4 regions of the Luteipulveratus mongoliensis genome follow, and region 2 is predicted to be linked to each of the others. Evidence: riboswitches for the same ligand, from Rfam matches in the RefSeq annotation. Region 2 holds a riboswitch; each other region holds the start of a gene.

Region 1 (2,194 bases), 780 kb from region 2:
AGCAGCCCGAACAGGCCGAGAATGAACAGGATCGGGACAGCACCCCAGGTCCGGACCCCGGCCACGAGCGGGCTCGAGGCGAGGAAGCCGATCATGCCGCCGGCCTCGTTCATGACCTTGGTGCCGGCGTCCGGGCTGGGCAGGCCCTTCTGGATGTGGGCCAGCCCGCTGGCGGAGAACCCGAGCATGACCAGGCCAATGATGACCCGGTTGGTCGGCTGGTGGCCGCGCGGCGAGCGCAGCATGTGGACCCCGAGCAGCAGCAGGACCAGCGGCAGCGCGAAGCCCACGACGCCGAAGGTGCCGGCCACCACGGAGTGCACGATCTCGCCGAACTTGCCGGACAGGCCCCACCACTCGCGGGCCGCCACCACGATCGCCACGGCGATCAGGAGGAAGCCGATGCCGTCGCGACGGTGCTCCGGCTCCAGGTCTCGCGCCGAGCTCCCGACGCGTCGTGCGGCTCCACCAGCCACGTGTGAGACCCCCATCCACGTGCCACGCAGTACGCGCAGCGGTGAGGGCAGTCCACCATCCTTGGCACCTCTGCCGCCGCGAGTTGGCGTAGGTGCGGCCTTCTTGGCGGGCGGACGGGTCGACTTACGGCGGCCCGCGGCCTTGGGGCGTGCCGACTTGGACCGGCTCGAGGACGAGGCGGTCTTCGACGCGGACTGACGGGTAGCCACGTTGACAGAGTAGTGGTGAACCCCACCAGCCCCCTACGTCACACGCGGAATGGAGCGGTATTCAGCGTTCTCATATGCCAAGACCGGTTGTCCGACGAGTGGACCGTTCTGGCCGGCCGTCGTTATGTTGTCGAACAGGTCAAGAGTCTCAGCGTCAAGCCCCGGCTTGCTGAGCGGCAACCCTCCGCCGCGGTGGGGTGCTCCGGGTGACGACCCGGCCCACCCGGCAGCCGCCCGTGGGCAAGCGCGAGTCTCCAAGGAGCTTCCGTGTCGACGGCACCCCTTCCCCCGAACGAGCCCTCTGTTGCCCAGCCCGTGCCCCGACGCCTGAGCCTGGTGCGCCAGGCCGTCTCCCGGCGTACGACAGCGCGGGCGACCAACGGCGTCCCCACGACCGTCGGGCTCGAGCTCGGCGTCCCGACGGTCCACCGCACGGTGGTCGACTTCGGCAACCTCGATCACGCGGCGACCACGCCGGCGCTGACCGCCGTGTCCGAAGCCGTCGACAAGGTCCAGCGCCGCTACGGCTCGGTCCACCGCGGGGCCGGCTACACCAGTCGCCTCACCACGTCGTGGTTCGAGCAGGCCCGTGATGAGGTCGGCAGCTTCGTCGGGGCGCGTCCCGATGACGAGGTCGTCTTCACCCGCAACACGACCGACTCCCTGCGGCTGCTCGCGCACGCCCTCCCCCGGCGTACGTCCGTCCTGGTCTTCGAGTCCGCGCACCATGCCGCGCTGCTCCCTTGGCCGTCGCGGCGCACGACCCGGCTGCCGGTGCCCGCGAGCGCTCATGACGCAGTCTCGTTGCTCGACCAGGCGCTGGAGCGGCTCGGCGACACAGGACCTCGGCTTGTCGTGCTGACCGGTGCCTGCAACGTGACCGGTGACATCTGGCCGGTCGCCGAGCTCGCCGAGGTGGCGCGTCGGCACGGCGCGCGCACGGTCCTCGACGCCGCTCAGCTGGCACCGCACCGCGTCGTCGACATCGCCGCCCTGGGCGTCGACTGGGTCGCCTTCTCCGGGCACAAGATCTACGCCCCCTACGGCGCCGGCGCTCTGGTCGGCCGTCGCGACTGGCTCGATCAGGCTGCGCCCTACCTGCCCGCGGGCGGCGCGACACACACGGTCTCCCACCGGCACATCCGCTGGCAGCAGGGTCCGGCGCGGCACGAGGGCGGCACTCCCAACGCGGTCGGCGCCATTGCTCTGGCGACGGCCTGCGCCACCATCGCGGCGAACCGGGATGCTGTCGAGGCGCACGAGGCCGAGCTGCTGGGCCTGCTGCGGGCCGGGCTGGCCGCCACACCCGGCGTCCACGTGCACCACGTGCTCGGGGTGTCTCCTGACAGCGTCGGTGTCGCGACCTTCACGGTCGACGGCTACGCACCGTCGTTGGTGTCACAGGTGCTGGCCGACGAGCACGGGCTGGCGGTCCGTGACGGCCGGTTCTGTGCCCACCTGCTGTGCGAGACGTTGTTCGACGGAGACGGCACGGCCGTACGCGCGAG
Region 2 (2,194 bases):
GAGCTTGGCGATCTTGAGGTAGGTCGGGTTGTCCTTGTCCTCGGCGCGCGCGACGAAGGCGTTGATGTAGGGCAGCGCCTCCGGGCGTTTCGGGTCGTCGTTGAACAGCGTCTTGGACGGGTCGAGCTTGGCGTCCAGGGCGAAGTTGTTGTTGATGACCGAGGCGTCGACGGACGGCAGCGAGGCGACCGTCTGAGCGGCGTCGACCGGCGCGACCGTGACCTTGGACGCCGAGGCGTCGACGTCAGCCGGAGTGGACAGCGTGTTGCCGCCACCCTTGAGCTTCAGCAGTCCGGCTTGCTGCAGCACCAGCAGTGCTCGTGCCTGGTTGGTCGGGTCGTTCGGGATGGCGACCTTGCCGCCCTTGGGGATCTGGGTGAGGGCGGTGTGCTTCTTGGAGTACAGGCCGAGCGGCACCACGACGGTCGAGCCGATCGGGGTGAGGTCCTGGCTCGCGCTCACGTCGTAGGTCGCCAGGAACTGCAGGTGCTGGAACAGGTTCAGGTCGGTCTGCTTCTGCGCCAGGGCCGGGTTGGCCTGGGTGTAGTCGCCGAAGTTGACCACCTTGATGGTGATGTCCTGCTTGGCGGCGAGGTCCTGGAGCGGCTTCCAGTACGGCGCGCTCGCCTCGGTGGTGCCGATGCTGACGGTCGTGGTCTTCTTCTCGTCGTCGCCGGACGCTACGGCCTTCACGACGAAGCCGGCGGCCACAAGGACGACGACGCCGGCAGCGACGGCGCCGATCAGCTTGCCGCGGCCTCCGCCCGGGCGCTCGGGCAGCGCGATGATCGAGTCATCTTTGTTCTCAGGGGTATTGGTGTCATCAGACATGGTGATGCCTTTCTGAAGTCATTGAGGAGGAGTCCGCCGCGGTCACGGGGTCTCGATACGCCTCCGCTGGCGCTCCGGCTACTCGACCAGCGGTGGGTTGCGGTTAGCGACAGCTGGGACAGCAGCACCGACGAATCGGCCTGGGAGGAGTCACGTGAGTGTGGTGTGCGCGCTGCATGAGTCGTCCTTGAATCAGCCACTGCGGGAGTGGAGTGCTTGCGCGAGGGGTGGTCGCGCCCGGTCGTCACCTGGAGCACCCCGCCACATCCGTGAGGGTTGCCGCCCAGCAAGCCAGGGCTTGTCGCTGGAACTCTTGACCGCGTCCAAAGTAAGAACTTCGTCATCATCAAGTCAAATCAGTAAGCCAATTCAGTGTTATGGCACGCGTCACACCGTCAGGTCTCGATCCGGACTTGCGACGAGCTGGGCTGAGGCCGCGATCCATCCTGTGACGAACTGAGGAACTCTCGCTCGATCGGGCGAATTCATCTGTCCGCCAGTCGTTCTCGAACCATACGCTGACGATGGTCGAGCTCTGGAGGACAAGATGCGAGTCGTAGTGACCGGCGGTGCAGGATTCATCGGGCAGCACGTCGTGGCCGAGACGCTGCGGCGCGGGCACGACGTGCTGGTCCTGGACTCGCTGCGAGAGGACGTCCATGGTCAGCACGGGTGCCCGCCGAGCGGCGCCCGGCTGCACCTGGGAGACGTGCGGCAGACGTATGACCTCGACGCGGCCCTCCCTGGCGCCGATGTCGTCGTGCATCTCGCTGCCAAGGTCGGGCTCGGCGTGGACGTCTCGGACCTGCCCGACTACGCGTCGAACAACGACCTCGGCACCGCCGAGCTGCTCGCCGCGATGGCACGCCATCGCCTCAACCGGTTGGTGCTGGCGAGCTCGATGGTGGTCTACGGGGAAGGCCTCGGTCGGTGTGCGGAGCACGGGCCCGTCCGCGGACGGCCGAGATCCGAATATGACCTGGCTCAAGGCCAGTTCGAGCCTGAGTGCGTCCGCTGTGGCGCACAGCTGAGCCCATCGCTCGTCGATGAGGAAGCACCGTCCGACCCGCGCAACGCCTATGCCGCATCCAAGCTCGCGCAGGAGCACTACGCCACCAGCTGGGCCCGCGAGACCGGTGGCAGCGCGGCGCTGTTGAGGTATCACAACGTCTACGGTCCCGGCATGCCCCAAGGGACGCCGTACGCCGGTGTCGCCTCGATCTTCACCTCCGCCTTGCGCGACGGGAAGGCTCCGCGCGTCTTCGAGGACGGCGGGCAGCGTCGAGACTTCGTGCACGTGCGGGACATCGCCGCCGCGACCGTGACGGCGGCCGAGCGCCACACGGGTGGAGCGCGCGCGTTC
Region 3 (2,194 bases), 370 kb from region 2:
CGGTGTTGCCGGATCCGTCCTTGGCTCCTGGCTCCGCGGCGTTCCCGGCACCGATGGCGCAGCCGGTCACGGAGAGGGCGAGCACAGCGGAAATGGGCATGGCGAGATGGCGAGAGGTCAACATGTGGATTCCTTTGGTGGTCAGACGAGCTCGTGACCTGAGTCTTTGGACGAGACTCCTCATCCGGCCGGGCTCGCAGGCTCCCCCGGTCCGGCATCGTCGTCCCGATGATGCGGTCAGGCGACGGCGACCCGGCGCGGTGCCGGGGAGAGACGCTCGATCGCGTCGGCGAAGGCATCGGTGACCTCGCGCAGCGGTGTGGAGGCGGCGTCGTCCAGCTCGACGGCCCCGTTGTCGCCCAGGACGATGTGTGCGGACAGCACGAACCATCCGGGCGTGATGTGGGTGGCGCCCAGGCTGGAGAGCACGGGACGCAGCGCGTAGTCGACGACCAGCACGTGGGCCGGGGTGCCACCGGTGGCCAGCGGCAGCACCGCCTTGCCACGCAGTGCGTACTGCGGCAGCAGGTCCAGGAACGTCTTCAGCAGGCCGCCGAAGGACGCCTTGTAGACCGGCGTCGTGACGATGACGGCGTCGGCGGAGGCAAACACCTCGATGGCGGCGTTGATGTCGACGTCGTCGGCCTGTCCAAGCAGCAGCGGCCGAGCGGGCAGGTCGCGCAGCACGATGCGCTCGACCTGGTGCCCTGCGAGCTCGAGGCGGCGCTCGACGTCGCCGAGGACCGCGTCCGTGCGTGAGGTGGCGGATGGGCTGCTGGAGATCGCGGCGATCAGGGCCATGGTTCCTCCGATGATGGCGGGTCGCCGAATACCGTTGCGCAGCAAGGCATCTCAGCGGGTTAACGAGGAGCAGCCGCGTCGATGCGGCTGGAGACGACCGATGTGGTCGCGCGACGAAGGACGACGTACGGCGCTGGGAGCGCGCCGGTCATGCCGAGGTCAGTCGCGACAGAGCGCGCTGGAGACTCGCTGGAGGTCGATGTGGCGGCGGGAGCACAGTCGCCTGGCTGGGGGCCTGATCTCTCTCACTCGGATCACCCATCTCGTGATGAGGCTTGAGGAGCCTCGCGCTTGCGACGGACCGGCGCTGGTCGTCACCAGGTCATCACCCGGAGCACCCCGCCGCGAGGGAGGGTTGCCGTCCAGCGAGCCGGGGCTTGGCGCTGAATCTCGTGACCTGTCAGGAACGTAGCCGCGCAATCATAAGACGCGCAAGGGGAATGCAAAACGTTCCGTTATGCGGACCGAGGTCTCGCGAGGTGAGATCGGCGCGGGCTGCCGCTCAACCGGCGTGCAGGTCCGGGTCCGGCGTCTTCCTACGGATCGGCTGGGTCTCGTCCGTATCTCGGCTCGCGGGTGGCTCGTCCTCAGTCGCCGCGTCCTCAGTCGCCGCGTCCTCAGTTCCTGCGTCCTCAGTTCCTGCGTCCTCAAGCTCGACGTCGGTGCCCGCGTCCTCGATGCCTTCGTCGTCGTACGCGTCCTCGTCGTCGCCCTCGACCTGCGGGATCTCCAGGGTCTCGTCCTCGTCGTTGGACTCGCGGACCTCGACGACCTCGATATCTGCCGGGTCGACCTCTGGCGGAGGTGGCGTCTCGACGACAGGCGCCCCGCCGGCCGTACGCCGCCGCACGGGAGGCGGGAGCAGAGACTCGTCGTCGTGCCGCTCCTCGTCCAGCCGACGCAGAGCGGCGGCACGACGATCGACGAGCAGGTCGTCGTCGGAGTTGGCGGCCTCCATCAGGCCGGAGACGCGGCGCAGCTCCGAAGCCAGCCGGATCCGGCGCTCGAGGTGGGTGTCGGGCCGCTCGCGACGCGACTGGGCGTACGCCTCCACGACGGTGTCCACCGCCTCAGGGCTGGCCATGAGCGACAGCACCGCGAAGTCCGAGGCCGGGTCGCTGACTGCTGCGGTGTCCCAGCTGTCGACGGCGACCACGTCGCCGTCCTCGACGAGCACGTCACCGTCATGCAGCGCACCGTGGGTCGGTGTCGTGGCGAAGCGCCACAGGCTGACTTCTTCGAGCGCTCTCTCCCAGCGGCCGAGCAGGCGAGGTGGGACGTGGCCGGTCGAGGCGGCGCGGTCCAGCTCGGACAGGCGACGGCTGCGATAGGCATCGGCGTCGTACGACGGCAGCCCGGCCTCGTCGTACACGCGGGGATCGATGTCGTGCAG
Region 4 (2,194 bases), 950 kb from region 2:
GTCCGCGAGGGCCAGTGGTCCGTGGCTCGGTGTGCGTGCGGCGGGTGTGAGCGGGATGAGTGGCAGCCGGTCCCTGAGCAGAGTCGGGTGGGGGCCATTGCCGAGCAGGTGCTCCGCGAGGTCGAGCCGTACGCCGACCGAGATGAGCTGGCGGCGAGCGTCGCGTTGGCACACCCGCTGGTCGCGCAGGCGATGCTGACGATGGTCGACCAGCCGTTCGACGCCATGGACGAGCGCGATGAGGACGACGCGGTCGCCGTCGCCTGGTCCGCTGTCCTGGTCACCGATGACGACGCGCTGCCAGTCCACCTGCTGCCGGTCGACACCCTGCTCGACGCGGTCTGCTCGTTGCAGGACAAGGTGTTTCGTGACGAGCTGATGGGCTGGATGGCCCCTGACGCGCTGGGCTTTCGTTCGCACAGCCCTGCGATCCGATCGGCGTTGGACGATGCGCTCGGCCGTCCTGCGTGGCGCGCCGCGCACGGCGCTGCGCCGTTGCAGCGGGACGTCGAGATCGGGCGGGTGACCCACCGGCTGCAGGCGCTGGTCGCTTGCACCCCTGATGTCTGGGTCGACGGGACGGCCACCCTGCTGGCGTACTGGTGCTGGGCGCACGGCAGCGGTGCGTTGGCCGGGATGGCACTTGACCGGGCCCTGGACGCCAACCCGGCGTACTCGCTGGCCCACCTGATCGGTCACGCGCTCAGTCATGGCCTGCGGCCCGGGCAGGGCGATCCCAGCAGCCGAGAGATCGCGTCCTGAGAATTGAGGGCGTCGGTGGGGCGCTGCTACCGTCGTGGATGTCAAGAGTCTCAGCGCCAAGCCCCGGCTGGCTGAGCGGCAACCCTCCACCGCGGTGGGGTGCCCCGGGTGAGGACAAGGTCGAACCACAAAGGCTCGACAAGCGCGGGGCCCGACACGTTGCGAGGCCCCTGACCAGGGAGCGACGCCGTGACCGTGCTGGGCCATCGACGAGCAGCCGCATTGCCCGATGGTGTGCTGGTCTCGTTGCCGGAGGACGCCAACCCGGACGCGTTCGGCGTACGGCTGGGCGCGCAGACCCTCGAGAGCGGTGAGTCGCTGCCCGACGTGACGGTGGCCGTCCAGACGTGGGGTCGGCTCAATGCCGACGCCAGCAACGCCGTCCTCATCGAGCACGCGCTGACCGGCGACGCGCATGTCGTCGGGCCGTCCGGTCCAGGACAGCCGACCGCTGGTTGGTGGCCCGGGTTGATCGGACCCGGATGCGCCATCGACACCGCCCGCTACTTCGTCGTGGCGACCAACGTGCTCGGGGGGTGTCGCGGCACGACTGGACCAGGTTCGCTCGCGCCGGACGGCCGACCGTGGGGATCCCGCTTCCCCAACATCTCCGTACGCGACCAGGTCGCCGTGGAGGCACAGGTCGCCGACCTCCTCGGGATCACGAGCTGGCGCCTGGTCGTCGGAGGCTCGATGGGCGGGATGCGCGTGGCGGAATGGGTGGCGTCCTACCCCACGCGGGTGCGCAGCGCCGCAGTCGTCGCCAGCACCGGCGCAGCATCGGCCGACCAGATCGCATGGGGCCAGGCGCAGATCCTGGCGATCAGCCACGACCCCGACTACCGCGGCGGCGACTACTACGACCAGGGTGTCGTCCCGGCTCACGGGCTCGGGCTCGCTCGTCGGATCGCCCACACGACCTACCGCAGCGCGAGCGAGCTCGAGGACCGGTTCGGTCGAGACGGCCAGGACGGCGAGAACCCTTTGCGCGGAGGCCGATTCGGCGTCGAGAGCTATCTGGACCACCACGCGGCCAAGCTGGTCGGTCGGTTCGACGCCGGCACCTACGTCACCCTCACCCGGTCCATGTCGACGCACGACATCGGTCGCGGTCGGGGAGGGCTGGCTGCGGCCCTGCGGCCCTACACCGGCGACCTGCACGTGATCGCCGTCGACTCAGACCGCCTGTTCCCCGTCGAGCTGTCCGAGCAGCTGGTGCGGGCTCGCGGCTCGGGCTCGGTCCAGCTGATCCACTCCGACTACGGCCACGACGGGTTCCTGATCGAGATCGATCAGGTCGCCGCTGCAGTGGACCGCGCCCTGTCCTCGGGGACAGCCCGCGAGGCCCGCCACGTCCGGTAGCGTCTGGGCAGGACGGCCACCCGCGCCGATCCTGCTGGACTGCTGCCTGATGAGGGAGGCCATCCGTGAC

The links. A riboswitch is a leader RNA that binds a small molecule or an ion and turns the genes downstream of it on or off. The one in region 2 is predicted to bind S-adenosylmethionine.
Region 1: it holds a riboswitch for S-adenosylmethionine, as region 2 does, so the genes downstream of both, VV02_RS18120 (aminotransferase class V-fold PLP-dependent enzyme) here and VV02_RS21855 (MetQ/NlpA family ABC transporter substrate-binding protein) in region 2, are expected to answer to the same signal.
Region 3: it holds a riboswitch for S-adenosylmethionine, as region 2 does, so the genes downstream of both, VV02_RS27475 (putative leader peptide) here and VV02_RS21855 (MetQ/NlpA family ABC transporter substrate-binding protein) in region 2, are expected to answer to the same signal.
Region 4: it holds a riboswitch for S-adenosylmethionine, as region 2 does, so the genes downstream of both, metX (homoserine O-acetyltransferase MetX) here and VV02_RS21855 (MetQ/NlpA family ABC transporter substrate-binding protein) in region 2, are expected to answer to the same signal.

What each region holds. Positions count from the first base shown of each region.
Region 1 covers NZ_CP011112.1:3,821,083-3,823,276, forward strand. The annotation lists gene VV02_RS18115 (DNA translocase FtsK) at 1-686, opposite strand, end outside; SAM riboswitch class IV at 824-939, shown strand; gene VV02_RS18120 (aminotransferase class V-fold PLP-dependent enzyme) at 954-2,194, shown strand, end outside.
Region 2 covers NZ_CP011112.1:4,601,735-4,603,928, reverse strand. The annotation lists gene VV02_RS21855 (MetQ/NlpA family ABC transporter substrate-binding protein) at 1-831, opposite strand, end outside; SAM riboswitch class IV at 1,039-1,150, opposite strand; gene VV02_RS21850 (NAD-dependent epimerase/dehydratase family protein) at 1,379-2,194, shown strand, end outside.
Region 3 covers NZ_CP011112.1:4,234,452-4,236,645, reverse strand. The annotation lists gene VV02_RS20040 (ABC transporter substrate-binding protein) at 1-100, opposite strand, end outside; gene ssuE (NADPH-dependent FMN reductase) at 238-801, opposite strand; gene VV02_RS27475 (putative leader peptide) at 961-1,050, opposite strand; SAM riboswitch class IV at 1,084-1,199, opposite strand; gene VV02_RS20030 (phosphotransferase) at 1,304-2,194, opposite strand, start outside.
Region 4 covers NZ_CP011112.1:3,652,570-3,654,763, reverse strand. The annotation lists gene VV02_RS17370 (DUF4192 domain-containing protein) at 1-762, shown strand, start outside; SAM riboswitch class IV at 802-913, shown strand; gene metX (homoserine O-acetyltransferase MetX) at 952-2,124, shown strand; gene VV02_RS17360 (universal stress protein) at 2,190-2,194, shown strand, end outside.